Regions from separate parts of the Agrobacterium tumefaciens genome, predicted to be linked through region 3. Evidence: predicted binding sites of a transcription regulator. Region 3 holds the regulator's gene; each other region holds the start of a gene.

Region 1 (10,430 bases), on a different replicon from region 3:
GATCCCTTCAAGTCGGCCGAGACTATTCTTGCCGCCTGCCCGCTGAAAGAGCAGGCCGACGCCATCATTTTCGATTTTCATGCCGAGGCAACCAGCGAAAAACAGTGTTTCGGCCATTTCGTAGACGGCCGTGCGAGCTTCGTTGTCGGCACCCATACGCATGTTCCAACGGCGGATGCGCAAATCCTCAATGGCGGCACCGCCTATATGTCGGATGCCGGCATGTGCGGTGATTATGACAGCTCGCTCGGTATGGAGAAGGAAGAGCCGATCAACCGTTTCATCTCCAAGATGCCGAAGGGGCGCTTCGAGGCGGCAAGCGGGCCTGCAACGATCTGCGGCGTCGGTGTCGAAATTTCCGACCGCACCGGACTGGCTGAAAAGATTGCGCCACTGCGCATCGGACCGCGGCTCTCCGAAACCCTTCCGTCTTTCTGGGCCTGACCTTCCTTCAGCGTGAATGCTCACAATGACGAGATTGTGAGCATTCCCACAGCTCTTGCAACTGGACGCCTTGCAAAACCTGTCTCATCCTCTGCCCTTCGCAAGTTCAGGGGAGTGGCATGATGCTGCGTGTGCTAATGCTTGCAATAACGGGACTGCTCACCTGTGCGGGAGCGGCCTTCGCCCAGACGGAAAGTCGCCCGCCCGTCAGCCAGTGCCAGGCGATTGCCCGCAATATTCCCGGTGTGATGTTCGCCAGTTTCAATCCACCCGGCGTTCAGCTTGCCCAGGCCGCTTCCCGGGAAGAAGTGAAGATCAGCTTTATCGGCCATTCCACCTATCTGATCGAAAGCCCCGGCGGGGTGACGATTGCCACCGACTATAATGGCGTCTATCGCCCGCCCGTCACCCCGACGGTGGTGACGATGAACAGGGCGCATTCGACCCATTTCACCCTCAATCCGGATCCAGCCATTCAACACGTGCTGCATGGCTGGAGCGATACGCCGGGCGAAAAGGCCGAGCACAAGGTTCTGGTGGGCGATGTCTATATCCGCAATGTCGCGACCGATATCCGCAACCGCTGGGGCGACTATGAATCCTTCCAGGAAAACGGCAATTCAATCTTCATTTTCGAAGTTGCAGGACTATGCATAGGCCATCTCGGCCACCTGCATCACGAATTGACGGATACGCATTATGCCGAAATAGGCCGCCTGGATGTGCTGATGGTTCCGGTGGATGGCGGCCTGACCATGGGGGCCGACAGCATGAGCCGAGTGGTGAAACGCCTGCGCTCCGCGCTGATCCTGCCGATGCACCGCACCGGGCCGCCGCTCGAGCAGTTTCTGACAATGTTTGGTGAAAGTTTCCAGATTGCCTATGCCGCCGATCCGGTGATCCGCGTTTCAATGAGAAACCTTCCCCGCCAACCGCAGATACTGGTGCCGAAAGGCATGTAGCAGGCGGTGGGCGAGGAAGGCCGGGGGAGCCCGGAAAATCAGGAGCTAGAACCAGGCAAAGGTGTCAGGCGAAGGTGAGGTGCTGGCGGACGCCGACGTCAGGTGTCTTGTCATCCGACATGTTGGCCTTGGCGATTTCCCAGCCGAATTTCAGCGTGCTGTCGGTTGACGCCCAGATGTCGGCATCATCGACGTGAAGCGCAAGCATCGTCAGCTGCGGATCGGTCTTACCATGTTCGAACCAGGCGGCAGTGACGGAATTCCAGTATTCGTCGATCTTCGCCCGGTCGTCACGCGCTTCCAGAATGCCGGAAAGGCAGGCGTGGTAATCATGGTCCTTGCCGACGAGGCAGAAGTGCGCACGCGAACCTGACTTCAGCGATTTTACGAGATCGGTGTCTTTTTTGGAGAAAAACCAGATGGTGTTGGTCTTCGGGTCAGCATGAGGCGCCATGGGCTGCATGTGGTTGTGCAGTCCTTCCAGACCGAGCATGCCGGCATGGACGGAATTGATCTCGTCCCAAAGCTGGCGGGCCGGGGCTTCTCTTGCTTCAGTCAGGCTGATCATGTGTTTTCTCCTTCCGGTCTGTTTTGCTGCGACGGCGAGAAATCCATGCCCTCATGTGCCGCGTTCATGATCAAAACGAGAAGCGGATAAATCAGTTCCTTCTATTGTTGACGGAAGAGAAAGCGCTTGCGGGGTTGAACGGCGGGCGTATCGCACTTATAAGGCCCGCAATCTCCAAATTAAGACAATCAGGTTTTCCATGGCTGGTCATTCACAGTTCAAGAACATCATGCACCGCAAGGGCAAGCAGGACTCCGTACGGTCCAAAATGTTTTCCAAGCTTGCGCGTGAAATCACCGTTGCGGCAAAGGCGGGCATGCCCGACCCGAACATGAACGCGCGCCTGCGTCTGGCAATCCAGAACGCCAAGGCCCAGTCCATGCCGAAGGACAATATCGAGCGCGCGATCAAGAAAGCTTCCGGTGCAGACAGCGAAAACTACGACGAAGTCCGTTACGAGGGTTACGGCCCGGGTGGCGTTGCCGTCGTCGTCGAGGCCCTGACCGACAACCGCAACCGCACCGCCTCCAACGTGCGCTCCATCTTCACCAAGGCCGGTGGCGCGCTGGGTGAAACGGGCTCCGTTTCCTTCTCCTTCGACCGCGTTGGCGAAATCACCTATAAGGTCGAAGTCGGCGATGCCGACAAGGTCATGGAAGCGGCCATCGAAGCGGGCGCCGACGATGTCGAATCCTCCGAAGACGGCCACACCATCATCTGCGGTTTCGAAGCGATGAACGAGGTTTCCAAGGCGCTGGAAGGCGTGCTTGGCGAAGCCGAAAGCGTCAAGGCCATCTGGAAGCCGCAGAACACGGTGCCGGTGGATGAAGAAAAGGCGCAGTCGCTGATGAAGCTCATCGACAATCTCGAAGACGATGACGACGTGCAGAGCGTCTATTCCAACTTCGAGGTTTCCGAAGAAATTCTCGCCAAGCTCTCCGCCTGACGCTTCAGATTTAATAAAAAGCCCCGGTAGCTCTCTCGCTCCGGGGCTTTTTTATTCAGGCCGCCTTCCTGATGGAACTCCGCACATCGGCGAAAATTTCCACGGAACGCAGCCGTTTTTCGATGTCATGGATCGGCATCGATACGATCAGTTCGTCTGCCTGCGTTTCGGCAAGGAAACCACCGAGATGACGCTCGATCGTTTCGGGCGAGCCGACGGCGGCGAAACGCAATGTATGCTCCACCGAGAAACGCTCCATCTCGTTCCAGTAACCGTCCATGCTGTGCACCGGCTTCGGGAACGGGGTGCGGACATTGCGGCGCAGATTGACGAATTGCTGCTGGGACGAGGTGAAGAGATGTTGCGCCTCCTCATCCGTATCCGCGCCGACACCCATCACACCCACCATCACATAGGGCTTGTCCAGCACTTCGGAGGGCTGGAAGCGCTCGCGATAGATATGGATCGCCTCCATCAGCATGTCAGGGGCAAAATGTGACGCGAAGGAATAGGGCAGGCCAAGTGCCGCGGCGAGATGCGCGCTGTATGTGCTGGAGCCGAGCAGCCAGAGCGGCACGTTGGAATTCATGCCCGGCACGGCGAGGATCGCCTGGTCTTGCTGTGGCGGGCCGAGGTAACGCTGCAGTTCGATGATATCCTGCGGGAAGTTTTCCGCACCGGCATCGAGGTTGCGGCGCAGTGCCCGTGCCGTGCGCATATCGGTTCCGGGCGCGCGGCCAAGACCGAGATCGACGCGGCCGGGCAGGAGCGCCGCTAGCGTGCCGAACTGCTCGGCGATGACGAGAGGGGAATGGTTGGGCAGCATAATGCCGCCGGAGCCGACACGGATATGTTTCGTGGCCGCCCCCACATGGGCGATGACGAGCGATGTCGCAGCACTGGCAATGCCCGGCATGCCGTGGTGTTCCGCCAGCCAGATGCGGTTATAGCCGTGGTCTTCGGCCTTGATTGCCATGCGGCGGGAATTTTCAAGCGCCGTGCTGACGCTCTCGCCTTCGCCGATGGGCGAAAGGTCGAGAATGGAAAAGGGGATCATCCGACGCTCCTGCGTAAATTCAAATCTTTGCTGCGGATGTAAGGCGCGTGTCCCGATTTACCATAGAAGTCGCATAGAATTGATGGATGGTTCAAAAAAATTGGGGCCTCCGAAGAGGCCCCCTTAACTCAGCCGGCCCGCCGGAGTTGACGGGTTTTGCCCTGTCCTGCTGCTTGCCCGTCAGTGGCCAGCACGAATTGTCCGAGCCTGCCGTCCATCTCTCCCGCTTCGGAGGCGAGGTTATGAATGGCGGCTGTCGTTTCCTCCACCATGGCGGCATTTTGCTGCGTCATGGTGTCGAGGCTGGTGACGGTGCCATTGATTTCCGCAAGCGTTTGCGCTTCCTCGCGGGTCGATTCCATGATCTCCTCGATGCGGGAGCTGATGGTCTGTACATGCTTGCCGATGCCGGTGAGCGAAGCGCCTGCCTTTTCGACTAAGACAACACCTGCGGAAACCTCGTCGGTGGAGCGTTTCAGCAGGCTGGAGATTTCCTTGGCAGCGGCGGCCGAACGCTGCGCCAGTTCACGCACTTCCTGTGCCACAACCGCAAACCCCCTGCCGGCGTCGCCCGCGCGGGCGGCTTCCACACCCGCATTCAATGCGAGAAGGTTCGTCTGGAAAGCGATTTCATCGATGACGCCAATGATCTGGTTGATCTGGCGCGATGAGGTCTGGATCGCCTCCATGGCGGCGATGGTCTGCTCCATCACGCGGCTGGATGCCGTCGCCTCCGTGCTCGCGTCATGGGCGATCCGCGTCGCCTGTTCGGCACGTTCGATCTGGTCGCGGACGGCCACGGTGATGGCCTTGATGGCGCTTGCCGTCTCGGTAATGGAGGCCGCCTGCCGCTCGGTGCGCTCTGCCAGCTGGTCGGCACCCACCCGCATTTCTTCGGAACCGCCACGAACGGCTGTGGAATTGCCGCCGATGGCCTGCATGGTTTCGCTCAGCCGGGCAAGCGCCGTATTGAAGTTGTGGCGCAGGCTTTCGAGATCGTCGGGGAATGCGGTGTCGATACGATAGGCAAGATTGCCGTTCGCCAGCCGGTCCAGACCTTCGTCCAGAGACTGCACGACCATTTGCAGGGTTCCGGCCTCGGCCTCCCGTTGCGCAAGATGTGCGCGGCGGGCTGTTTCGGCTTCCTCCCGGGTGCGTGATGCGGTCTCTTCCATCTCCCGCTGCAGAATAAGTTTTTCACGGAAACTGCCGAGCGCACGCGCCATGCGGCCGATCTCGTCCTTCCGGTCCTGATTGCCGATCTCCGCATCAAGACGCCCTGCCGCCACTTCGCCGGTCAGCCCGGCGAGCTTTTCCAGCGGGGCGAACAGGCGCCGTGCGAAAAAGGCCGTCGCCGCACACATGGCGGCCAGAACGCAAAGGCCGATTACGGCAAGTGTGCCGGCAATCGAGATGGAACCCGCGTTTAGCTCGCTGCGCAACATGCTTTCGACGGCGAGATATTTTTCACCTGCAAAGGAGAAGGGGCGGGCATAGGCATTGGCCTCGCCATCCGGGCGGTCGATCTTGGCAATCGTCATGCCGGCGGCGTTCAGCGCCTGTCCATGGAAACCGTAGATTGCCGGGTCGAGGCCGATGAGCTTTTCGCCCTGCTCGCCCAGAACCTTGCCATCCGCCGAAATGATTGCCGATTGTTCGGAACTGCCGGCCGCGATGCCCTTTGCGAGTATCTGGCTGAACACGTCCTCCTTGACGCGGAAGAGGACGATGCCCTTGAAGGCACCGAATTTGACGACCGGAACGCCGAAATAAATACCGGCCTCTTTTGTTGCCGTGTCTATGCGCAGGCCGGAGAAACTGGTTTGCGCCATGTCGTTGACGGCTTTTTCGGCATTCGCGCCACCGCGTGCAAATGCTGCGCCGAGACCGCTTTCCGCCCAGACGCCGCCGGTCACGGTTTCCGCAAAGGCCGTTCCCTTCAGGTAAGAGTAATAAACCGTGCCGGCCGGATCGATGAAAAGGACGTCGCTGAACGGCGTTCCCTGCAAATATCCGCCGATATCCGTCTGGGTCTTTTCATGGGTCGAATAATAAAAGCCGCTTGGGCTTTCCGGCTTGATCAGCTTTTCCTTTTCACCGAAGGGATTTTCCTTGACGAAGACACGCTGCAGTTCCGCCTTCGCGTCACCGGAATTCTTTTGTACGGTTGCCCAGCCGCTGCGCATGGAAACAACAGCCATTTGCAGTGCTTCGATCTTGGCGATGGAGTCCGCCTGCGTCTTCAGCTGTTCAAGGCGTTCTTGAAGCATGTCGCCACGGAAGACGAGAATGCTCTCCATAGATTTCGACGCCTGTTCTTCGAGAACGCCACTGCTGCTTTGATAACCGAGAAGGGTCAGAGCCCCGGTGGAGATTGCCATCAGCGCCAGGAAAATCACCAGCACTTTGGTGGATATGGAATGAAAACGATTCAGCATGGCCGAAGCAGCCCCCAATGCCGGATCAGTTCCCGCGCCACGCATGGATGGCGCCATCGGACGGCTGATATGGCGAAAATATTGTGCTGCGGATCATCATGTCCGCAGCTCCCCTTTTGTTGGTTTTGTGGGGGAACAATGCGGTACGCGGTTTAAGCAGAGGTAAATGCTGCATTGCAAATTTGAGCAATGTTGTCGTTTTGTTCACTTATCGCTGGCAGGATCGCAGCCGGAAAGATAAGGTAACTCATGCAAAAGACGATTCGAATCATCGGCATCGACCCCGGACTGCGGCGCACCGGCTGGGGTGTCATCGACACCCTTGGCAACAGCCTGCGGTTTGTCGCTTCCGGCACGGTAACGTCGGATGGTGATATGGACCTCGCCTCCCGGCTCTGCCAGTTGCATGACGGGCTGGCGGACATCGTGCACAGCCACCAGCCCGATGAAGCGGCGGTGGAGCAGACTTTCGTGAACAAGGATGCGGTTGCCACGCTGAAACTCGGCCAGGCGCGCGGCATTGCGATGCTGGTTCCGGCACGGGCGGGATTGCCGGTCTTCGAATATGCGCCGAACGCTGTGAAGAAGGCGGTCATCGGCGTCGGGCACGGCGAAAAGCAGCAAATTCACATGATGCTGAAAATCCTGATGCCGAAGGCCGAATTCAAGGGTAACGATGCAGCGGACGCGCTCGCCATCGCCATCTGCCACGCCCATAATCGCGGCGGTGACAGGATGCGGCGGCTCCTGGCGGCCGGTTGAATATAAGGTCTCATTGAGCGGGCGGCATCATGATCGGAAAACTGAAGGGCAGCATCGAGGAAATCGGCGCGGATTACGTGCTGGTGGATGTGCACGGCGTCTGTTACGTCGCCTATTGTTCGGCGCGCACACTGTCGAAAATCGGCTCCGTCGGGGAGGCGGTGGTGCTGTTCATCGAAACCTACGTGCGTGAGGACCAGCTGAAGCTCTTCGGCTTTCTCTCGGCGCTGGAGCGGGAATGGTTCAACCTGTTGCAGAGCGTGCAGGGGGTTGGTTCGAAAGTGGCTTTGGCCGTCCTTTCCACGCTGTCGCCCTCCGAGCTTGCCAATGCCATCGCGCTTCAGGACAAGGTAATGATTTCGCGTGCGCCCGGCGTGGGGCCGAAAGTGGCGGTTCGCCTCGTGACGGAACTTCGCAACAAGGCGCCCGCTTTCGCCGGGGATGCTTCGGCGTCCATCGGGCTCAAGCAGGAGCTTGGGGAAGGCGTTGCTTCCGCGCCGGTTGCCGACGCAGTCTCCGCGCTCACCAATCTCGGCTATTCGCGTGATCAGGCCGCCAATGCCGTTGCCGCCGCGCTGAAGAATGGCGGCGAGGGCGGGGACAGCGCCAAGCTGATCCGGCTCGGGCTGAAAGAGCTTTCGCGGTAAGAATGGCTGGTAAGCGGGCGTGTAGCCCATACATATCCTGAATTTCGTGAAGCGCGTTGTTGCGATACTCATGATATAGCGGCGGCAGTTACCTGATGAATTCGGCTATAACAATGGAATGCCCTGAATGAGCGATGCGGAGAGACTGATTACCCCGGAAAAGCGCGGCGAGGATATCGACACCACGCTGCGTCCGCAGTCGCTGGACGATTTTACCGGCCAGGCAGAAGCCCGCGCCAATCTCAAGGTATTTATTGAAGCCGCCAAGAACCGGGGCGAGGCGCTTGATCACGTACTGTTCGTCGGCCCGCCCGGCCTCGGCAAGACGACGCTGGCGCAAATCATGGCCAAGGAGCTTGGCGTCAACTTCAAGTCCACATCAGGGCCGGTCATTGCCAAGGCAGGCGATCTTGCCGCGCTTCTCACCAATCTCGAGGAGCGCGATGTTCTGTTCATCGATGAAATCCACCGTCTAAACCCCGCTGTGGAGGAAATTCTCTATCCGGCGATGGAGGATTTCCAGCTCGATCTCATCATCGGCGAGGGACCGGCGGCGCGCTCGGTGAAGATCGATCTTTCCAAATTCACCCTTGTTGCCGCAACGACCCGTCTCGGCCTGCTGACGACGCCGCTGCGCGACCGTTTTGGCATTCCTGTCCGGCTGGCTTTCTACACGGTCGACGAACTGGAACTGATCGTTCGGCGCGGCGCACGGCTTATGGGCCTCAATATGACCGATGAAGGCGCGCGCGAGGTGGCAAGGCGTGCACGTGGCACGCCGCGTATCGCCGGGCGGCTATTGCGCCGCGTGCGTGATTTCGCCGAGGTGGCGCGGGCGGAAGCCGTTACCCGCGAGATCGCCGACGAGGCTTTGACACGGCTTCTGGTCGATAAAATGGGTCTCGACCAGCTGGATATGCGCTATCTCACCATGATCGCCGTCAATTTCGGCGGCGGCCCTGTCGGCATCGAAACCATCGCTGCTGGCCTGTCGGAGCCGCGCGATGCCATCGAGGACATCATCGAACCCTATATGATCCAGCAGGGCTTTATCCAGCGCACACCGCGCGGGCGTATTCTGACCGGGACGGCCTGGAAACATCTGGGAATGCAGCCGCCTAAGGATCTTGAGGCGGCGCAGTTCCGGCTGACGCTGGAGGAGGATTGATTGATTTCCCGCCGCGCCTTTCTGAGGGTTCTTGGGGGTGGCTTTGCGGGTGCCATGGCGCTCGGTTCCTATGCTTTCGGCTTCGAACCGCTCCTTCGGCTTAACGTTACCCGTTATGCGTTGACGCCGCCCGGCTGGCCGCCGGGTCTCAAACTACGGCTGGTGGTGCTTGCTGATATTCACGCCTGCGAGCCTTGGATGTCTGCTGCCCGGATTACTGCCATTTGCAATCATGCCAACAGTCTCGGCGGCGACGTAGTATTGCTGCTTGGTGACTATACCGCTGGTATGAATCTCGTGACGAGCTATGTCCATTCGAGAGATTGGTCGAAGGCTCTTGCGGTATTGAAGGCACCCCTCGGTGTTCATGCGATCATGGGTAATCATGACTGGTGGGAAGACCGGTCGGCGCAGAAAGCCGGTGGCGGTGAAACGTTCGGTCACAAGGCGCTTGCCGATGTTGGCATTGCCGTCTACGGCAATCGTGTCTTGCGGCTGGAAAAGAATGGCCAAGGCTTCTGGATCGCAGGGCTGGAGGACCAGCTTGCATTGTTGCCGGGCAAAAAATGGGATCGCCAAACCATGCGCGGACTCGACGATCTCGACGGTACGCTCATGCAGGTGACGGATGAAGCACCGGTTATCCTTATGGCGCATGAACCGGATGTTTTTCCCAAAGTGCCGTCCCGTGTGGCGTTAACATTGTCCGGGCATACCCATGGCGGACAAATACGGTTTTTGGGACGTTCGCCCGTGGTACCGTCGCGCTACGGCAATCGCTATGCTTACGGACATGTGGTCGAGGACGGTCGCAACCTGATTATCTCGGGCGGCCTTGGTTGCTCCATCGCGCCCGTCCGCTTTGGCGTTCCACCGGAAATCGTGGTCGTTGATCTTGGATCATCCGTCTGAGCTTTTCTGAGCCGCTCGACGATCGACCAGAAAGACGGCGCAAAAGTTCTAAAAAAGCAGATCGGAGCTTGAACGCGTCGATTGAAAACGCCGATATTCGGCGTCAATGGAGGAATCCATATGCCTTACGATCCGCTGCGGATATTCCGCAAACTCTCGCGCAACAACCGCCTAGCCAATTTCCGGCTGCATCAAGCCTGTCTTCAGCTTTCGCAGGAGGAGTTTATCGCTCGTCGTGTCAGCTTCTTTCCAACGCTCCGCGCCACGCTGAACCACATCTACACCGTCGACCGATTCTATATCGATGCCCTCCAGGGCGGGACGCTCGGTCTGGCGGCCTTTGCCACAGAGGAGCCCTTCGCCACGATGCTGGCGCTGCGGAGCGCCCAGATGGAACTGGACGAGGTGCTGATCGCCTTTGTCGACGGGCTCGATGAAGACGGTCTTGCCGCAACCGTCAATATCCATCGCGGCACGCGCATCCAGCAGGATCGCTGCGACGATATCCTGTCGCATCTCTTTCAGC
Region 2 (10,430 bases), 700 kb from region 3:
CCGTCGAAACCTATGAAAAAGAACTCGCGGCAGCCCGCGCCAAGGCAAGCTCGATCGGCTCCGCGGCACGTGACGCCGCCAAGGCCAAGGCCGATGCCGACCGCGCCGCTATCGAGGCAGGACTTGCTGAAAAGCTTGCTGCCGCCGAAAAGCGCATTGCGGGCATCAGGGACCAGGCTTTCGCCGATGTCGGCGCCATTGCCGAGGAAACCGCGACCGCGATCGTCGACCAGCTGGTTGGCGCCAAGGTCAAGGATACCGACGTCAAGGCTGCCATTGCCGCCGCTTCGAACGTGAAGGGAGCCTGACATGGCATTTGATGCATCATTTTTCGCTCTTGTCGGTCTCGTCCTTTTCTTCGTCCTGATCGCCTATCTCAAGGTTCCGGGCATGCTCTCCAAGTCTCTGGACGAGCGCGCCCAGAACATTCAGGACGAGCTGGCCGAAGCCAAGCGCCTGCGTGAAGAGGCCCAGCACCTGCTGGCCGAATATCAGCGTAAGCGTAAGGAAGCAGAAGCCGAAGCCGCCGGCATTGTTGCCGCCGCTGAGCGCGAAGCCGCTGCCCTGACGGAAGAAGCCAAGCAGAAGACGGAAGAATTCGTCGCTCGCCGCACGGCCCTTTCGGAACAGAAGATCAAGCAGGCCGAAGAAGACGCCATCGGCGCCGTCCGCGCCGCCGCCGTTGATATCGCCATTGCCGCTTCCGAGAAGCTCATTGCCGAAAAGACGACTGCCGCCGCAAAGGCCAAGCTTTTCTCCGCCACGATCGGCGAAGTGAAGTCGAAGCTGAACTAAGTTCATCATCGGACTATCAAAAACCCCTCCGGCGTGAGCCGTGAGGGGTTTTTTGTTTGAGGTGGTGAAGCCGCTTCGAGACATGACATTGTCTGTTCATCGGGAATGCGGCAATTTTCCGAGGGGTATTCTTCGACCGCAGCGGCTGGGTTGGGTTCGATTGCGCTTCCGCTTTTCGCCAAGAAGGGGACATTCGGACAAACGGCGGACTAGATGAAGCGGTCGATGAGCAGTTTGATCCGCGCGCGGAGTGTGGGTACATCCGGCTCGTCGCCAATCTGGCCATCCAAGGCGAAAAGGAAGACCTCCGCCGATGTCGCGTCACCTATCAGCGCCTCGAAGCTTTCCAAGGCGACCATGCGATGGAGGGCGTCAATTTCGGGATCGAGGCGTTCGCAAACCGCGTAGAACTCCCCAGCCATAGGTGCGCCGATCATGTCGGCCCACGGCTCTATCATCATAATCCGGCAGACTTCGAACAGACGCTCCCGGGGTGTCCCCACACCCTCTACTGCCTGGCGTGCGGCAGGGTGCCGGGATATTAGCCAGTGCCGGAACACGGCGGTGTAGATGTCTTCTTTGTCGGTGAACGTTTTGTAAAGCAGTGTCCGCGAGATGTTGGCGCGCTTTGCGATGTCATCGAGTGAGGTTTTCGCATAGCCGAAATTCAGGAAGCACCAACGTGCCGCCAACAGGATGTTGTCGCGGCGCTGTGCCGCTTCTTCGGGGGTGATCTTCGATGCCATAACGTCTCGTGACAAAATTTGTGTTTTTTGTCAATCAAGCCGAGTAACGAGCTTGCGTTGTTTAAGTTATCAATCTATTTTGACAAAAAATACAAAAAACGTCATAATGTTAATTCGTACAGGTCGCGAATGGCGATAACTCAATTGAAATGAAGGCTATCAATCATGACCTCGAAATGGACACCTGCGGAAATCCCATCGCAGAAAGGCAAAAGAATTATTGTGACTGGCGCAAACAGCGGTATCGGTTGGTACACTGCCCTGGAACTGGCACGTGCCGGCAGCCAGGTCACTATTGCCTCCCGCAGTGCTGACAAAGGCGAAGATGCTGCTGGTCGTATCAGGGTGATTTTACCGCATGCGGACATTCGTACAGGAATCTTAAATCTGTCTGATCCCGCGTCCGTGACGGCGTTTGCCAACACTTGGCTCGCCGATGGGGATGCGCTGGATATGCTGATTAATAATGCGGGTGTAATGGGTTTGCCGAAGCGGGAGATGAGCGTTGATGGCTATGAACTTCAGGTCGCAACTAACGTGTTGGGGCCCTATAGACTGACTGGCCTGCTCCTACCTTCCCTATTGCAGGCATCCGACCCCCGCGTGGTTACAGTCGCTTCGAACACGCACAAGATGTTCAAGCCCGGTCCGATCACCGACTTTGAGGCCAAGGCAAAATATGCTCCGATGCAGGTCTATGCCAGAACCAAGCTCGCTAACATCTTGTTTGCCCGTGAACTGCAGAAACGTGCTGGCAGCCGCCTGCTTTCCACAATAGCCCATCCGGGCGGCGCCCGGACGAATCTTTTCGCCGCCACGACTCTAAGTACGAAGATCGCAGGCATTCTCACCTATCCATTGCTGCAAGATGCAGCGCATGGCGCCTGGCCGACCCTAATGGCTGCAACGCTGCCGAATGCTCGCCCCGGCGGCTACTATGGCCCAAGTGCACTGTTTGAGTTACGTGGAAGTCCCAAGGAAACGACGACGGCACCTTACGCCGATGATCCGGCCGCAGCACGAGAGCTGTTCAATGATCTGGAGCGTATTACTGGCTTCCGCTACGATCTCTGAAAGAACTTGCGATATCCCCAGTGCGGTCATCTAGTCTGCATGCTCGCCGAAAGTGTCAACCGGCGAGCTTTCCCCATGCAGTCTTGGCGTTGCGCTATCACGGGGCGTCATCCGCAAGGTATTGGAGCGCCATGGGGCTAAAAATCGTCCGATTACGACGAGTGGACGACGCAATCAATCCCGCTTCAGGGGCCGGAAACTCATCCTGTGCAGCGGGCAGGGGCCGTGGCTTTCGATGGCGCGAAGATGGGCCGGTGTGCCGTAACCGGCATGGCCTTCGAAGCCATAGGACGAATGCACTGCACCGGCGCGTTCCATCATCCGGTCGCGGGTCACCTTGGCGACGATCGAGGCGGCGGCGATGGAGAGGGAGCGGGAATCGCCCTTGATGACGGCTTTGGCTTCGCAGGTGATGCCGGGCGGCCTGTCGCGACCGTCGGCGAGCACAAGGGCGGGGCAGGTTTCGAGGCCGAGCACGGCGCGGCGCATGGCGTCGAGGCTGGCGCGCAGGATATTCATGCTGTCGATCAGGCCGGGGCCGGAGGACGCAACCGATACGATCGATGTTTCCATGATCTGTACGAAGAGGCTTTCCCGCTTCAGCCTCGTCAACTTCTTGGAATCGTCCATACCCTTGGGAATATTGTCCGGATCGAGAATGACGGCTGCCGCAACGACTGGGCCGGCAAGCGGCCCGCGGCCTGCTTCATCCGTGCCTGCCACGGGCCAGAGACCATTCTTTTTTGCCTCAAGCTCGAAGGAAAAATCCGGGCCGGTATCGGCAAGATCGAAGAGGGCAGGAGAATCGGGTGGTGTACGGCGTTTCATGCGGCGAAACTTGCACACACACCCGATCTCCTGCAAGCCCCCGGAGGCGGGCGATGACAGGCAGGGTGAGCCGGGTCGAGGGGGGCGTGGCTCACTATGCCCTTGAGGTCATCATGACCTTCTATCCTCCAGCGGGGCGGCGGAGGAAAAGCGATCGCACGCGAGGCGGCGGTTCCGGGGGGCGATGACCGGCGGACCAGGGAAAACCCGCCGGGCATTTCGTCGAGAGCAACGAGACGAGGTGGTTGCTCCTTATCGTTTTGGATTCAATCTATTTTCGGCTTGCCGAGCCTCAAATTATTGACGACCTATCCTTCAAACTCGACGTCATCCTCGGGCTCGACCCGAGGATCCACAACCCGTCGAACGATGGATCCCCGGGTCGAGCCCGAGGATGAGGTTGAGTGTATTTCGGACATTCATCACCCCAAGCCACTTCCTGCCTTTGCTTCTCAAAGCAGCGACAATTGCACCCCCGCACCGCCCGGCGGCACGAAGAGATCGTCGCGCAGATGAATGCCGCGGCGGATGAGGCCAAGCCGCTTCGTCGCCATCTCGAAACGCCTGCCGATCTGCCAGGCGTAAGGACCGGCGCCCTTCATGCGTTTTCCGAACTCCGCATCATAATCCTTGCCGTCGCGCATGGAGCGCACCAGTGACATGACGTGACGGTAGCGGTCCGGATAGTTGCGCAGCAGCCAGTCGCGGAAGAGCGGGCTCACCTCCAGCGGCAGGCGCAGCAGCACGTAAGACGCTTCGGTCGCACCGGCTGCCTTGCCGGCTTCCAGAATCCGTTCGATTTCATGATCGTTGAGTGCCGGGATGACAGGCGCCATCATCACGGCAACCGGAATACCCGCCTCCGTCAGCGCCTTGACCGCTTCCAGACGCTTCTCCGGCGTGGCGGCGCGTGGCTCCATGTTGCGCGAGAGCTTGCGATCCAGCGTCGTCACGGAAATGCCGACCTTGGCGAGACCCTTTTTGGCCATGGGCGCCAGAATGGCGATATCCCGCTTGATCAGCGCCGATTTGGTGACGATGGCGACGGGATGGTCGGCCTTGGCCAGCACTTCCAGTATCTGCCGCATGATGCGCCATTCACGCTCGATTGGCTGATAAGGGTCGGTATTGGTGCCGATGGCGATCACCCGCGGCTTGTAACCCGGTTTTGCCAGCTCGCGTTCCAGAAGCTTCGCCGCATCCGGCTTGGCAAACAGCTTCGATTCGAAATCCAGCCCGGCCGAAAGACCCATATAGCTGTGCGTAGGTCTTGCGAAACAATAGATGCATCCATGTTCGCAGCCGCGATAGGGGTTGATGGAGCGGTCGAACGGGATATCGGGCGATTCGTTGCGGGTGATGATGCTGCGCGGCTTTTCCACCTGCACCTCGGTGCGGAATTCCGGCATGTCTTCGAGCGTCTGCCAGCCATCGTCGAAAACCTCGCGCTGCAGGGCCTCGAAGCGTCCGTCCGGATTGATCCCGGCGCCACGGCCGCGACGACGGTCGATCTCGATCCGTAGGCCCGATGCATCGGCCAGCGCGTTGGCAATATCTGGCATATGGCTCGGCTGGAAGGCAGCCTGCCCCGAAAGCGTATGGTTTCTCATCTGGATGCTCCCGAGCGCCGCGCGCCTGAAGGCCCGCCAAACACCCTAAACCGTTTCCGTTCAAACAGGCTTTCATCACCTCTTCGATGATTAAATTCCTAACGCAAAAATGAGAACAATACAAGAACAAAAAGCGCAGAACTGATCTTTGTCCACATCCATGCAGGGAAAGGTTGGGGGAGTGATTTCGCCGCGAAGCGGGGTGCCGATCCGCACTGCGAATGGCAGATTTTACCGTGAAGGGCATAGTGGCAATTTATTGTGCGATGCGTTAGAGCTATGCATATGTTGACAGTCATAATGGAATGCCGGGATCAGGAACCGGAGCTGGCGCATACCTTGTCTGCGCTTGTAACCGGTGCCGTGGAAGGGCTTGTAAGCGATGTGGTGATCCTCGATCACGGCTCGCGCGATGGATCGTCGCGTGTCGCCGATGCCGCCGGCTGCCGCTTTTATGGGCAATGGGACATTGAAGATGTCATGCGCTCTGCACGCGGACAGTGGATATTGCTGGTGGAGCCAGGTGCGCGGCCGCAAAGCGGCTGGATTGAGGAAATATTGGAATATGTGACGATATGTGCGGAGCCGGCGCGGTTTTCGCCCTCCCGTTACCACAAGCGTCCATTCTTCAGCCGAATCATTCGCCGTCCGCCGCCGCTGGAATATGGTTACCTGATGCCGAAGAAACATGCGGTGGCGATTGCGAAATCCGGCATGGGCCTGACGCAGTTCGTCCATGCGCAAAAGCCGCGCCGCCTGAATGCGGAGCTGCTTCCCGCCTGGACCGCCCGGCCGTCGGGCTAGCCCGTAATCCTGAAGCTGCTTGAAGACTAATTTTGAAAAATTGAAGATTTAAGCGGGCTGAAATGCCGGGGAGACACCCGATTCTGTCCCTGAATAAGACTGGACTCGACTTCTGCATGAATAAATGCAACCTATACATGTTTTGTAGGGGGAGGGTTGCATGTCATACGGATTTTTCAGGTCGAATTCTTCCAGGATGCACGCTGTCTTTTGCGCTGCCACACTATTGGCGCTGCCAACGACAGCCTTGTCTCAGGCCATGTGTGGAACGGGAGGTGTCGTTTTTTCCACAAAGGAACTCAAGGTCGATGCCGATGGGGCGCCCAACTCTTATCTCGTGAATGGGGAGGGGCTGTCTTATACCTGCGACGGCATGACGGCCGTGGGTTCAACACCCGATACGGATCCCAAGGGATGGCAAAAAAAGTGCCAGAATGCCTGGAAGAAAGCCGTTGCCACGGGTGATTATTCGAAGGTCAGAATTTTCGGCTTTTCGAAGGATGAGAACAATAAGCCGATAATTCAAAAAGCTGGCGATCCCTTGCCCGGCAAGGCTTTTATCACCGAAACGACTGTTTCGGTTCCGGATGGACCGGCAGGAACACAGAGGCACTGGGTCGATGCCACCGAAATTCCCTATGTTGTTTTGTCCAGCAGCTTCGTGAGGAAATATGGCGTGAAGGACGGCGATATCGCCGTGGTCTATCGCCCGGCGACCAAGCGCTTCGCGTACGGGGTTTATGGTGACGGCGGCAAACTCGGTGAGGCCTCCGTGCGCTTCCACCAGGATATCGGCAACAATCCGCTGGTGAACAAGGGTGGCGTTCTGAGAGCGAAATCGGGCATTGCCGACGAACGCAAAAATAAAGATCCGATCCCGGTTATTACGGTGGTGTTTCCCGGAAAGACGTCCCATCCGACCGTTGATGCTAAAAAATGGCGGGCTGAAATTGCGGCAATGGGAAAAACGCATTTCGACAATTGGGGCGGTCTTCAGAAATTGATCGAATGCGCCCGTTAGTTTGAGCCGGCCCTGTCGTCACGAAAAGCGGGCGGCCAAAACCGCCCGCATCAGTCTTCCTGAAAGCCCAACCTAGCCAGCGGCAAGCACCTTGCCGGGGTTCATGATGCCGGCCGGGTCAAAGGCGTGCTTGATGCGCCGCATCAGGTCCATTTCGATGCCGGGCCGAATGGCGGCCAACTCGTCGCGTTTCAGCTGGCCAATGCCATGTTCGGCGGAAATGGAGCCGCCGAGCGTCAGCACGATACCATGGACGATCTCGTTCATGTCTCGCCAGCGACCAAGAAATTCGGCCTTGTCGGCACCAACAGGCTGGGAAATATTGTAGTGGATGTTGCCATCGCCAAGATGGCCGAAGGCGCAGACGCGGGCGCCGGGAATAGCGGCAATCACCGCCTTTTCCGCGGTCGCCATGAATTCCGGAATTTTCGAGACCGGAACGGAAACGTCATGCTTGATCGAGCCACCTTCCGGCTTTTGCGCATCCGACATGCTTTCACGCATGTGCCACAGCGCCTGTCGCTGGGCTTCTGACGCCGCGATCACCGCATCCTGAACGAACCCTGCCTCAAAACCGCGCTCCAGCAGCGATTGCATCATCGTCTCGGCTGTCTCCGCCGAATCGGAGGTGGAGATATCGATGAGCGCGTACCAGTCATGGGGCGTTTGCAGCGGGTCGCGCACACCGGGAATATGTTTCGTAGTGAATTCGACGCCGATGTGCGGCATGAGTTCGAAACCGGTCAGCGCCGTACCGCAGAGGTTCGAGGCCATTTCGAACAGCTTCAATGCGTCTTCGGTGGAGCCGAGCCCGGCAAAAGCCACCTGATGGCCGAGCGGCTTCGGGAACAGCTTCAGCACCGCGCCGGTGATGACGCCGAGCGTGCCTTCCGAACCGATGAAGAGATCGCGCAGATCGTAACCCGTATTGTCTTTTTTCAGCCGGCGCAGCCCGTTCCAGATTTCGCCGGTTGGCAGGACGACTTCAAGCCCGAGGCAGAGCTGGCGCATATTGCCATAGGCGAGAACAGCCGTGCCGCCGGCATTGGTGGCGAGATTGCCACCGATGCGGCAGGAGCCTTGCGAGCCGAGCGACAGCGGGAACATCCGTTCCACCGTCTCCGCTGCCTTGTGGATGTCATCGAGAATGCAGCCGGCATCGGCGACGATGACATTGGCGACCGGATCAATATCGCGGATGCGGTTCATGCGCTCCAGCGACAGGATGATGTCGGTGCCTTCCGCCCGGGGTGTCTGGCCGCCGACAAGGCCGGTATTGCCGGTCTGCGGCACGATTGGTGTGCCGGTCTCGCTGGCGAGCTTCAGGATGGCGGCAACTTCTTCGACCGAACCGGGTTTGACGAGCAGCGGCGAGGCGCCGCGATAAAGCCCGCGATTTTCCACCAGACGCAGCGCCATTTCCGCCGGGTCGCGCACCGCATTTTTCTCGCCGACAATGGCGGTGAAGCGGTCGAGGATGTCGGAGGAGGGGATGGCGGTCATGGGTGTCTCGCTGTCTTTTGAAGCATGGGCGAAAAAGGGTTAAGTGCCGTCAGCCTCTCGGTGCGGCGGCGCGGGAAAGGCGGTCGTTGATCGCCTCTCCGAGACCATGTGTGGGAATGGCGGTGATGGCGATGGTGTTCGCGCCGGTCGCATCGGCGGCTTTGAGATAATCGAACAGATTGGCGGCGGCCTCGGCAAGATTGCCGGCGGGGCTGAGATCGAAAACAGCGCGGGCCGCTTCTTCACCCTTAATGGTGACGCTGCCGAAACGGATCAGCGCTTCGTTCGGCAAAACAGATGTGGCGCCGAGGCGCACGGATGCACCGGGCGCATAGTGCGACGCCAGCATCCCGGGCGCTTCAATGGCGGCAGAGGCTTTTTCGGGCCGTTCCAGCCGCAGGCCGGCAATGGTCTCTATGTCCTCGGTGACGATGCCGCCGGGGCGAAGCAGCCGTACGCGACCATCCTCTTCCACCTTGACGATGGTGGATTCGACGCCGACCGAGGCGGCCCCGCCATCGAGAATGAGATTGATCTTCCGGCCGAGATCGGCCTCCACATGGGCGGCACTTGTCGGGCTGATCTTGCCGGAACTATTGGCGCTGGGGGCGGCCAGCGGCCTGTCGAACCGGCGGATCAGATCACCGGCAAAACCCTGCGGCACGCGGATGCCGACCGTATCAAGCCCGGCCGTCGCAAGCGAATGAATGCCGCTTTCCGGTCTCAGCGGCAGAACCAGCGTCAGCGGGCCGGGCCAGAAGGCCTGCGCAAGCTTCAGCGAAATGGGGTCCAAAACCGCATAACGTTCGGCCATGGCAATATCGGCCACATGGCAGATCAACGGATTGAACTGCGGCCGGCCTTTCGTCTCGTAAATGCGGGTGATGGCCGCCGGATTGGTCGCATCGGCGGCAAGGCCGTAGACGGTTTCCGTCGGCAGGGCGATGGGCTGGCCGTCCGCAAGCTCCGCTACGGCGGCCTGCAACGCGGTTTCCCGCTCATTTTCGATGTTGATATGACGCGCCATGATGCTGCCTTTCAGCGCGCTCAATAGCGTATTTCTGGCCGGGATGGAAAGCGCTATCGTTTATATCGCCTTGATGATCCTGCGCATCTCCTCCGAGCGCGCGCCGAGCAGCAGCACATTTTTCAGCGCCACGCGCGGGTCATGGGTCTGGAACAGCAGGCCGCCGCGATGGAAGGAGGTATCGACTGCGAATTCCTTGTCGGGAAGCGCATTGATGGCGACGGCAAAATACATCCGGGAATAACGTGCATCGATATTTTCGAAGAAGTTCTCTTCACCGCTCAGTTCGGCGAAAAAATTCGCGAAATAGAAGGACCACAGCACGTGGCGTTCAGCGTCGAAACTGGTTTTCGCCGCCGTGACATGACAATAGCCGAGATGCGGCCGGTCGTTGAGCAGATGGTGGGAGACCATCTTGGGAAAACGGATAGACTGGTGAAAGGTGTTGAGGCGGCTATGGGTGGCATCGGCGGCGGCCTCGAGCTTGCGCCCGGTCATCGCCGCCACCTCCTCATGGCTGTAATAGACACGCTCCCGCGGCAACCAGCGTTCTTCATAACGGCTGATCCGGCCGGTGCGCAGAAAATCCGAATGCGCGGTCTTCGACCGTATCGGCATGATCGAATGTCTGGCCGCATCGAAATAACGTATGCGTGTCGCCTTCTCCACCAGGAACGCCCTCGTTGCTGTCGATGCGGCAAGATAATTTAGTTCGCGTTAATACTCCGTTGCGTCGCACCCCCTGTTTTCTGATGGGTGGAGAGGCAATCGCGCAATATGATGCGTCATATTGCGACGTGGTTTTGTTCACCAAGTAGCTGCCGGATTTCGCAGCGGAATGGGCTATGGCAGGCATTTGCTGATGTCGCAATTTGTCGCCAATGCGGAAGCCGATGTCGCTGTCTGTGCTGCTGCAAATGACCGCCGGTGTTTAGATGTGATCATGCTTCCGCAGCCCGGTAAATGGTGCCGGGCAGGGCGGTTTGATCGAGGATTTGGCCATGGAATTGCGTGATACCGTA
Region 3 (10,430 bases):
TTCTTCTGCTGCCCGGGTCGCGCTCCACTGAAACCACGCGGTTGATGGAGCCATTTCGAGAGGCCGCAAAGGCCTTTGTGGAACGCAACGGCCCAACCCGTTTCGTGTTGCCCACCGTGCCGCGTCAGGAAAACCGTATACGCGAGCTGGCGGCAACATGGCCGGAGTATATAAGGCCCGAAATCGGCATTGATTCCGCCTTCAAATGGAACGCCTTTGCGCGGGCCGATGCGGCGATCGCTGCGTCCGGTACTGTTATTCTCGAACTGGCGCTTGCCGGCGTGCCGACCGTTTCTGTTTATAAGACCGACTGGATTTTCACCATGCTCAGCAAGCGGGTAAAAACCTGGACGGGCGCACTTCCGAACCTGATTGCCGACTACCCGGTTGTGCCAGAATATCTCAACGAGGTGGTGCGGCCAGGGTCCATGCTGCGCTGGGCCGAACGGCTTGCATCCGACACTACCGAGCGGCGGGCGATGCTTGAGGGTTACGCTCTGGTGCAGCAGCGCTTGCACACCGATGTGCCTCCGGGCGAAACCGGCGCTGGCATCCTTCTCGATGTGTTTAACGCCCGCAGACAGCAAGGCTGATAGAGCTGGCCTTCGTAGCCGTTGGCCGAACGTGTTTCTCTTATCCAATAGAAAAAGGCCGGCGGATTTTCACCCGCCGGCCTTTGATGTTTTGATTCCCGGTTTAGCGCTTGGAAACCGGAACGTAGTCACGCTTGCCGGCGCCCGTGTAGAGCTGGCGCGGACGGCCGATGCGCTGCTGCGGATCTTCGATCATTTCGTTCCACTGTGCGATCCAGCCGACGGTGCGGGCGAGCGCGAAGAGAACGGTGAACATGGTGGTGGGGAAGCCGAGCGCCTTCAGCGTGATGCCCGAATAGAAGTCGACATTCGGGTAAAGCTTCTTTTCGACGAAGTAGGGGTCGGAAAGGGCGATCTTTTCCAGTTCCAGCGCAACCTGCATAATCGGATCGTCGGAATTGCCGGTTGCTTCCAGCACTTCGTACATCGTCTTCTGCATGATCTTGGCGCGCGGGTCGTAGTTCTTGTACACGCGGTGGCCAAAGCCCATCAGGCGGAACGGGTCGTTCTTGTCCTTGGCGCGGGCGATGTATTCCGGAATACGGTCAACGGAGCCGATCTCGTTCAGCATGTTGAGCGCCGCTTCGTTGGCGCCGCCGTGGGCAGGGCCCCAGAGGCAGGCGATGCCAGCCGCAATACAGGCGAACGGGTTCGCACCCGAAGAACCGGCAAGACGCACCGTGGAGGTGGAAGCGTTCTGCTCGTGGTCGGCATGCAGGATGAAGATGCGGTCCATGGCGCGGGCCAGAACCGGATCGACCTTGTAATCCTCGCAGGGCACGGCAAAGCACATGTGCAGGAAGTTGGAAGCGTAGTCCAGATCGTTCTTCGGGTAAACGAAGGGCTGACCGATATGGTACTTGTACGCCATGGCGGCGATCGTCGGCATCTTCGCGATCATGCGCAGCGAAGCGACCATGCGCTGGTGCGGATCGGTAATGTCGGTCGAGTCGTGATAGAAGGCCGAGAGCGCGCCGACCGTGCCGCACATGACGGCCATCGGATGCGCATCGCGACGGTAGCCGGTGAAGAAGCGGCTCATCTGCTCATGCACCATGGTGTGGCGCGTAACGCGGGTGTCGAAGTCCTTCTTCTGCGCAGCCGTCGGCAGTTCGCCGTAAAGCAGCAGATAGCAGGTTTCCAGGAAGTCGCCCTGTTCGGCAAGCTGCTCGATCGGGAAGCCGCGGTGAAGGAGAACACCTTCGTCACCATCGATATAGGTGATCTTGGATTCGCAGGAGGCCGTCGACGTGAAACCCGGGTCGTAAGTGAAGGAGCCCGTGTGCTTGTAGAGCGTGGCGATATCGACGACGCTTGGTCCAATCGTGCCTTCCCTTACCGGGAGTTCCACCTGCTTTTCGCCAAGTGTCACTGTAGCGCTTTTTTCCGTCATACTGATCCTCCGAGAACATGCGGGTGGAGGCGTTGAGACACGCCTCGCGGTTAAGCGTCTACCGATTAGCTATATGATCCTTGCGCCGATGCCAAGCTATTCGAAGGTCAAATTGTGCATTGCGGCAAACGCAATTACGTTGCTTGCGGCTTTATCGGCCATGGCAATTCAATCTCGGTCAACGCAACATTAAAGGAAAGGATTGCAATCCTTCCCGCTGCCCTGCAAACCTGTTTCCGGTGCGGCAGGGGCGCGGCGCGGATTGCTTGGTCAAGGGGAAAAAAAGCATTTCGGATATGCCGAAACGTTGCAGGGTGGCTTGCCCGGCACGCATGAAATCCTGTTTCCCGTTCACCGCGCCGGCGATGTTGTGGCTTGTGATTTGCCCACCCTTGCTGTCAGGCGGAATCTCAAGGCAGTCATCGCCGGAAAGGTTGCCGACTGCGTCGCCGAGGAGCGCGCATTCGGCCATGATTTCCTTTTTGTTCCCGTCCTTATCGGCTGCGGCGCGATCCTGTGGTTTTCCCTTGATGTCACGCCGTCCTTGCCCGCTCTCGCAATCATATTCCTGCTTGCCGCCGGTCTGGCGCTGCTTACCCGGTATAATAACGGCCTGTCGGCGGCGGCCTGCGGCGCTGGCGCTTTTCTTCTGCTGGGCATGCTTCTGGCAGATATTGAAACCCGGCGAGCGGGAACAGTGGTGCTGGATACCCCGGTTACAACCACCATCACCGGCACGGTGGTTCGCCGGGAGGTGGATGCGCGCGGCTCCTGGCGATATGTTATTCAGCTGGCTGCGACCGAAGCGCCGGCATTGTCGCGCCCGCCGACGAGAATTTCGCTGCTTTCCCGTGGCGGAGGTGAGCCGGTCGCACTTGGCGCGACCATTCAAGGCAAAGCCCGGCTGTCGCCACCTTCCGGTCCAGCCTTGCCGGGTCTGAACGACTTTGCCTTCGCTTCCTATTTCAAAGGCATAGGTGCGACCGGATTTTTCTACAAGCCGCCGCAGGCGCTGATATCACCAAAGGGAGACATGAAAGGCGAAACGCGTTGGCTGGAATGGGCGGATATGCGGCTTTATGGCCTGCGCAGCGCCATTGCAGAGCGCATCCGCAACACCATTGGCGGTGACGCCGGAGCCTTCGCCGCCTCCATTATCACCGATGAGAGACAGGCGATCTCGGCACCCACGATGGAAGCATTGAGGCTTTCCGGCCTTGCCCATATCGTCGCCATATCCGGGCTGAACATGGCGCTCGCCGCAGGCATATTCTTTGTGGGGTTGAGGCTGACCTTCAGCCTGTTTCCTGCCTTTGCTCAGCGCTGGCCCGTCAAGAAGATTTCGGCTTTCGCGGCGCTCTTGATGACGCTCGCCTATTACCTGATTTCCGGTTTCGCCGTCTCCGCTGAGCGTGCCTGGCTGATGATGTCGGTGATGCTGATCGCGGTCCTTTTTGATCAGCCGTCGCTCAGCCTCCGCAATGTGGCTATTTCGGCTCTCATCATCCTCGGCTTTTCGCCTTCGGAAATCATGGGGCCGAGTTTCCAGATGTCGTTTGCCGCGACCATCGCGCTCGTATCCACCTATGCCTGGTGGGGCCGCCGGCGCAGCGATCACGAGCGACTGTTGATCGGACGCAGACCGGTATGGATGACGGCGGCACAGATGGCAGGCACCGTCATTGGCGGCGTCATCACCACATCGTTGATTGGCGGACTTTCGACGGCGATCTATTCGGCAGAGCATTTTCACCGTGTCACCACCTATGGACTTTTCGCCAATCTGGCCGCCATGCCGCTGATGTCGCTGATCGTCATGCCCTTTGGCCTGCTCGCCATGCTGCTGATGCCGTTCGGGTTGGATGCGCCATTCCTGAAGATCATGGGCTATGGCATGGCGCTCGTCATCGAAGTCGCCAATGAAGTGGCGTCCTGGGGCGGCAGCGCGGCGACGGGGCGGCCACATGAGTGGTTCATTGGCCTCGGCTCCGCTGGCTTCCTGCTGCTCACCTTGCTGCGCAGCCGGCTTGCATTGCTTGGTATTCCGCTTCTTGTCTCCGCCTTCGGCCTGTCGGCGGCCGTGGCCTATCGCGATGTCCCGGATTTGCTCATTCACGAGGAGGGTGAGTTGGTGGCGCTGCTGGAAGACGGCAAGGCCTATACGACAAAAACGCGACCACAGGGCTTCGTATACGGCCAGTGGCAAAGAGCACTCCTGTTGCCGGAACAGCCTGTGCCACCGGTCATTCTTAAAGCGCATGCCGCAGTAACCAGTGTAGGCTTGACCGCAAAATCAAAACTTACGCCGGAGGAGATGAGGGCGGTGATGCGGCAGATGACGGCAGCGCTGAAAGATGCGCAACCCGGCGTCTTCACCTGCAGCAAAGGCATATGGTGCGTGGCGCGCGCCAGGAGCGGGGAGTGGATCGTCGTTCTGGAAGATGGCCGGTTTGCCGGAAAAGCCTGCGATATCGCCGATATTGTCGTCGTTTCCCGCAGGACCTCGTTTTCACAATGCCGCTCAGGAGCACTTCTACTCAACCGCGATATATTGCGGCGCATTGGCTCGGTAGAAATAGGCTTCGCCGGCAATAATCAGCCGGGGGTGGTCGGACGACTACGCGCAGCAATTGCCGGGGCGAACAGGCCATGGAGCGAGCACCGCTACTACGACTGGAAAAGCGACCGCTTCGAATACGAGGTGCCGGAACCGGTCAGGCAGTTGCTGACGGCATCGCAATAAACGCCGTCAGCAGTGATATTCAGACCTTCACGCGCAGATCGTCAGTCAATGCGCCAATGCCGCTGATTTCCTGTTCATGCGCCGCATCGCGCCAGATCTCCTTCACTCCGGCCTCATACCACTCACGCATGGCGGGCAGGGTGAGCAGCCGATCGCAATAGGCTTTTGCCGCAGGTGAAAGATCGGCGCCATAGGTCTGGAAACGGAACGCCACGGGGCAGAAAAAAGCATCGACCGCCGTGAATTTCTGACCGGCAAGATAGGGACCGCCGAATTTTGTCAGACCTTCGCTCCATAACGCATCGATGCGCTTTATGTCTGCCGCAAGCCCGGCATCGCCACCCTTCGGCTTGACCCGAATACCGACCGACATGGGATAAAGATTGCGCAGTGAGGAAAAGCCGGCATGCATTTCGCTCGCCGCCGAACGCGACCATGCCCGCGCCTGCTTGTCGCTCGCCCAGACGCCCTGGTGCCGTTCTGCGAGATATTCGGCGATCGACAGCGTTTCCCATATCGTCACGCCATCATCGACAAGGCAGGGCACCTTGCCGGTCGGCGAAAAGCTGGAAAAGGCGACACCTTCGCCAAACGGAACAAGTCTCTCATCAAAGGCGATACCGAGCGTGCGCATCAACACCCACGGCCGCAGCGACCATGAGGAGTAGTTCTTGTTGGCGATGTAAAGATCGTACATGGCTTATCTCCCGGATATGACGCGCATTTCTATACCTGTCGGGGCATGATGGAATACCGAAAATAATCCATGGCACCCATAAGTCGCGTTGATGAATGACGGGGGCTTTGCACCGAGTATCACCATTCGGTGGCAGCGCCAGGCCAGCCGCATCCCCCAGCGTAAACGAACTCACGCAACCAGATGTCCACGGCATATGACGCAGTGGTGGCAACAGGCCGGGGGCAAGGCCGTAACAACGATATCCATATGAAACTGGAACTGATCTTTACCAGACAGAATGCAACTGTCTGCTGGAAGCATAAGATTGCCCGACACTCGCATGGTCAGCCGAATTCCGGAATTGCCGTCATCTTCGACAGGAGCCATCTCATGACGACGCCTGTCTTGAGAGGATGACGGTTAAATCAGATCAATGGTAACGGCGTATAAGTCCGACCAGCTTGCCCTGAATTTTTACCCGATCAGGCCCGAAGATACGGGTTTCATAAGCGGGGTTGGCCGCTTCCAGCGCGATGGAAGCGCCCTTGCGGCGGAAACGCTTCAGCGTCGCTTCCTCGTCATCCACCAATGCCACGACGATATCGCCCGGATTGGCGGTATTGCTGTTGCGGATGATGACGGTATCACCGTCGAAAATCCCGGCCTCGATCATCGAATCGCCCTTAACTTCGAGCGCGTAATGTTCACCCGAACCCAGCATGTCAACCGGCACGGCAACATCATGCGTATTGTTCTGAATGGCGGAAATCGGCACGCCGGCGGCGATGCGACCCATGACCGGAACGGTGACCGCGCCGCCGAGATCGTTGGCGGGCGCCTTGGGCGCCGGTGGGGGTTCTGGCGCCTTCGGCTTTCCGAGGCTGCCTTCGATGACGCTTGGAGAAAAGCCGCGCTGCGGCCTGGCACCCGGCGCATAGGCCTCCGGCAGCTTGATGACTTCCAGCGCCCGCGCCCTGTTAGGTAGCCGGCGAATAAAGCCGCGCTCTTCGAGGGCGGTAATCAGCCGGTGGATGCCGGATTTGGAAGCAAGATCGAGTGCGTCCTTCATTTCATCGAAGGAGGGCGGCACGCCGGACTCTTTCATTCGTTCATGAATGAAGAGAAGCAATTCCTGCTGTTTGCGCGTGAGCATGAGGAAAACACCCTTGAGAATCGTCGTTGAAGTCGCGAAACAAATACAGAACGAACACTATATGTTCCATATGTGTTCCGCAATCCCCTAAAATTTCGTGAAGCTGCTATCTGTTGTTTTGATGATTTGCCTGAAAGCACGAAATTGTGCTTTTCTGCCGTCCTAACTGTTCCGGCATGGCCATGCCGCATGCGACAGCAGGAAGCAGGGAAATGACGAAACCGTACCGCATCGACCATCTCGTACTGCCTGTCGAGCACATCGACGTCGCAGAAAATCGCCTTGGAAACCTGGGATTTACAGTAGCGCCAGCGGCTCTTCACCCGTTTGGCACGCAGAATGCCTGCGTTTTTTTCGCCGACGGCACGTATCTGGAGCCTCTCGTGATTGCTGATCCGGCTAAATATAATGCCTCGATTGGCCGGAAAGATGTGTTTACCGGGCGGGATCAGGCCTTCCGGAAACATGCCGGAGGGGAGGGTTTTTCCGCACTGGTCGCTGCAACGCAGGACGCTCTTGGCGATCTCGACCGATTCGTAGCCTCAGGCCTCTCGGCCGGAAATGTCTTTGAATTTTCGCGGCCAGTCAAAATGCCGGATGGTTCGCAGAGCGAGGCGGCTTTTCGGCTGGCTTTTGCAGCCAGTGGTTCCGCGGCGGATTTCTTTCTGTTCAGCTGTCAGCGGTTGCAGGCCCTGCCGGGCGACCGCGCGGCGCTGGAACGCCATGCCAACGGCGTTTCCGGCCTCAGCGAGATCGTGCTGTTTTCCGGTGGTGATGCGAATGCCGTGCAGCTGATCGAAACTGTGTTTGGCTGCGACGGCAAGATGTCTCCGGATGGAGATATGGTTTTCGCAACCGGCAATACCCGCATAAGATTGACGCGGAAGCCGGTCTTTGACGGACTGGCCTTTAGTGTTCCCGAGGAGGGCGGTGGCGGATTGCGCGGCGCAGGCGTCGTCTTTTCCGTTCGCGATCTTGCCGTGACACAGGCGGCACTTGCTGCTAATGGCGTGTCCAGCGCAGAAGCGGGCGGCCGGCTGGTGGTGCCCGCAGCGCCCGGTCAGGGTGTTGCCTTCGCCTTCGAGGAAAAATAATGAGCGTTACGAACAATCTCAAAGTCACCGCCGGCGATGGCGCCAGCAAGGTTTCCTTTTCCAATACCGAGCGTTTTTCGCTGATTGCCGGCCCCTGCCAGATGGAAAGCCGTGAACATGCCTTCATGATTGCGGGTGTGCTGAAGGAGCTTTGCGACAAGCTTGGAATAGGCCTCGTTTACAAATCCTCCTTCGACAAGGCGAACCGCACCTCGCTTTCCGGCAAGCGCGGCATAGGCCTTGACAGTGCGATGCAGGTTTTCGCCGATCTCAAGAAGGAATACGGCTTCCCGGTCCTGACCGACATTCACACCGAGGAACAATGCGCCATTGTGTCCGAAGTGGTGGATGTGCTGCAGATTCCTGCATTCCTCAGTCGCCAGACCGATCTTCTCGTCGCCGCCGCGAAAACCGGCCGCGTCATCAACGTCAAGAAGGGCCAGTTTCTGGCGCCCTGGGACATGAGAAACGTGCTGGCCAAGCTGAATGAAAGCGGCAACCCGAATGTGCTTTTATGCGAGCGCGGTGCGTCCTTCGGTTACAACACGCTGGTCTCCGACATGCGCTCGCTGCCGATCATGGCCTCGCTCGGCGCGCCTGTTGTCTTTGACGCCACCCATTCCGTGCAGCAGCCGGGCGGGCAGGGCGGCTCCACCGGCGGCCAGCGCGAATTCGTCGAGACGCTTTCGCGAGCGGCAGTGGCGGTTGGTATCGCTGGCCTTTTCATCGAGACCCACGAGGACCCGGACAATGCGCCTTCCGACGGCCCCAACATGGTGCATCTGAAGGACATGCCGAAACTGCTGGAAAAGCTTCTGGCCTTCGACGCCATCACGAAAGCGTAAGAAACGGGTGCTACTCGTGCCAATCGATTTTAATGGCGGGCGCTCTGTTTCTGCCGCCCGCCGTCATTGTAATTTCTTCGCCATCGTCTAAGACAGGCGACGGAAAATATCTGTTCCATTCCCAAGGGAGAGACCATGACTGCCATTACCGATATCATCGCGCGCGAAATTCTCGACAGCCGCGGCAACCCGACCGTTGAAGTCGATGTTTACCTCGAAGACGGCTCCATGGGCCGTGCGGCCGTTCCCTCCGGCGCCTCGACAGGCGCACACGAGGCGGTTGAGCTGCGCGATGGCGGCAAGCGTTATCTCGGCAAGGGCGTGGAAAAGGCGGTTGAAGCCGTCAATACGGAAATCTTCGACGCTATCGGCGGTTTCGACGCTGAAAACCAGATCCAGATCGACCAGACGATGATCGCGCTTGACGGTACGCCGAACAAGTCGCGCATCGGCGCCAACGCCATCCTCGGTGTGTCTCTCGCTGTCGCCAAGGCTGCTGCCGAAGCCTCCGGTCTGCCGCTTTACCGTTATGTCGGTGGCCCGAACGCGCATCTGCTGCCGGTTCCGATGATGAACATCATCAATGGCGGCGCACATGCCGACAACCCGATCGACTTTCAGGAATTCATGATCCTGCCGGTTGGCGCGGAAAACATCCGCGAAGCCGTGCGCATGGGCTCGGAAGTGTTCCATACGCTGAAAAAAGAACTGTCCGCACAGGGCCACAACACCAATGTCGGCGATGAGGGCGGTTTTGCACCGGGTCTCGAAAGCGCGCCGGCTGCGCTCGATTTCATCATGAAGTCGATCGAAAAGGCCGGTTATCGTCCGGGCGAAGACATGTATATCGGCCTCGACTGTGCCTCGACCGAATTCTTCAAGAACGGAAAATACGTGCTTGAAGGTGAAGGCCGTACGCTGGAGCCCGGCGCAATGGCGGAATATCTCGCCGAACTCGTTGCCAAGTATCCGATCATCTCCGTCGAAGACGGCATGGCTGAAGACGACTGGGACGGCTGGAAGGCTCTGACCGATCTCGTTGGCAACAAGTGCCAGTTGGTCGGCGACGATCTCTTCGTCACCAACTCCGCCCGCCTTCGCGATGGCATCAAGATGGGGGTCGCAAACTCCATTCTCGTCAAGGTCAACCAGATCGGTTCGCTTTCCGAGACGCTGGATGCGGTCGAGACCGCGCACAAGGCCGGTTACACCGCCGTCATGTCGCACCGTTCGGGTGAGACGGAAGATTCCACGATCGCCGATCTCGCCGTCGCGACGAACTGCGGTCAGATCAAGACCGGCTCGCTTGCCCGTTCCGACCGGCTCGCAAAGTACAACCAGCTGATCCGCATCGAGGAAATGCTCGGCCCGCAGGCTGCTTATGCCGGCCGTTCGATCCTGCGCGGGTAATTCGCGTTCAGGTTTGAATATGTGGCCCGCTGTCTGGCGGGCTAAGGTTGGTGAAATACCTGTCAACAGATGAGACGTCATCCTCGGGCTCGACCCGAGGATCCACTCCGGTCCGCTTATGGATCTTCGCCTCAAGGGCGAAGATGATTGCGGAGAGGGGCGGGTCTCCCGGCAAATCCAGCCCGTCCTCCGGCGGGCTTTTTTTATGCCCATTTGCCGATCGCAATTTAAGGTCAACGGATAGTTAAACAATCCGCTTTAGTCTCGAGACTCAAGGTTATGCGTTTTAAGGCTTCTCTGCGGCATGTGGACCAGACATCATAAAAAGAGACGATTCGGCCGTTTGATCGTTCCGGCCATCACGATCGCTTTTCTTTCCTATTTCGGCTATCATTCCATCCATGGCGACTTCGGCCTTCAGGCGACGGAGCGGCTGGAGCGGCAGCGTATCGCCAGAACCGCAGAGCTTGCAAAGCTGACGCAGGCGCGTGTAGCGCTGGAGCGGCAGGTGGAATTGCTG

What was found. The regulator LexA, encoded in region 3, represses DNA repair genes until DNA is damaged. The targets are predictions, from matches to a motif close to TGTTCNNNNTGTGTTCNG.
Region 1: ruvC (crossover junction endodeoxyribonuclease RuvC) is a predicted target of LexA. The motif match lies at 6,606-6,623, and genes of this name have one in related genera.
Region 2: CFBP6623_RS01980 (PA0069 family radical SAM protein) is a predicted target of LexA. The motif match lies at 5,165-5,182, and genes of this name have one in related genera.

What each region holds. Positions count from the first base shown of each region.
Region 1 covers NZ_CP039904.1:769,584-780,013, reverse strand. Annotated here, with positions in the region: gene CFBP6623_RS18790 (TIGR00282 family metallophosphoesterase) at 1-444, shown strand, start outside; gene CFBP6623_RS18785 (MBL fold metallo-hydrolase) at 564-1,406, shown strand; gene CFBP6623_RS18780 (pyridoxamine 5'-phosphate oxidase family protein) at 1,471-1,974, opposite strand; gene CFBP6623_RS18775 (YebC/PmpR family DNA-binding transcriptional regulator) at 2,174-2,920, shown strand; gene CFBP6623_RS18770 (LLM class flavin-dependent oxidoreductase) at 2,976-3,977, opposite strand; gene CFBP6623_RS18765 (methyl-accepting chemotaxis protein) at 4,106-6,415, opposite strand; gene ruvC (crossover junction endodeoxyribonuclease RuvC) at 6,665-7,177, shown strand; gene ruvA (Holliday junction branch migration protein RuvA) at 7,207-7,824, shown strand; gene ruvB (Holliday junction branch migration DNA helicase RuvB) at 7,952-8,992, shown strand; gene CFBP6623_RS18745 (metallophosphoesterase) at 8,993-9,904, shown strand; gene CFBP6623_RS18740 (DinB family protein) at 10,025-10,430, shown strand, end outside.
Region 2 covers NZ_CP039903.1:393,703-404,132, forward strand. Annotated here, with positions in the region: gene CFBP6623_RS01955 (F0F1 ATP synthase subunit B) at 1-308, shown strand, start outside; gene CFBP6623_RS01960 (F0F1 ATP synthase subunit B) at 310-795, shown strand; gene CFBP6623_RS01965 (TetR/AcrR family transcriptional regulator) at 1,005-1,541, opposite strand; gene CFBP6623_RS01970 (SDR family NAD(P)-dependent oxidoreductase) at 1,707-2,615, shown strand; gene CFBP6623_RS01975 (ribonuclease HII) at 2,790-3,443, opposite strand; gene CFBP6623_RS01980 (PA0069 family radical SAM protein) at 3,896-5,053, opposite strand; gene CFBP6623_RS01985 (glycosyltransferase family 2 protein) at 5,339-5,857, shown strand; gene CFBP6623_RS01990 (glycoside hydrolase family 75 protein) at 6,018-6,878, shown strand; gene CFBP6623_RS01995 (FAD-binding oxidoreductase) at 6,951-8,381, opposite strand; gene CFBP6623_RS02000 (L-threonylcarbamoyladenylate synthase) at 8,431-9,408, opposite strand; gene CFBP6623_RS02005 (DUF6656 family protein) at 9,469-10,077, opposite strand; gene CFBP6623_RS02010 (aromatic ring-hydroxylating oxygenase subunit alpha) at 10,410-10,430, shown strand, end outside.
Region 3 covers NZ_CP039903.1:1,094,835-1,105,264, forward strand. Annotated here, with positions in the region: gene lpxB (lipid-A-disaccharide synthase) at 1-593, shown strand, start outside; gene gltA (citrate synthase) at 697-1,986, opposite strand; gene CFBP6623_RS05485 (ComEC/Rec2 family competence protein) at 2,294-4,729, shown strand; gene CFBP6623_RS05490 (glutathione S-transferase family protein) at 4,749-5,426, opposite strand; gene lexA (transcriptional repressor LexA) at 5,839-6,561, opposite strand; gene CFBP6623_RS05500 (VOC family protein) at 6,774-7,655, shown strand; gene kdsA (3-deoxy-8-phosphooctulonate synthase) at 7,655-8,500, shown strand; gene eno (phosphopyruvate hydratase) at 8,636-9,910, shown strand; gene CFBP6623_RS05515 (FtsB family cell division protein) at 10,215-10,430, shown strand, end outside.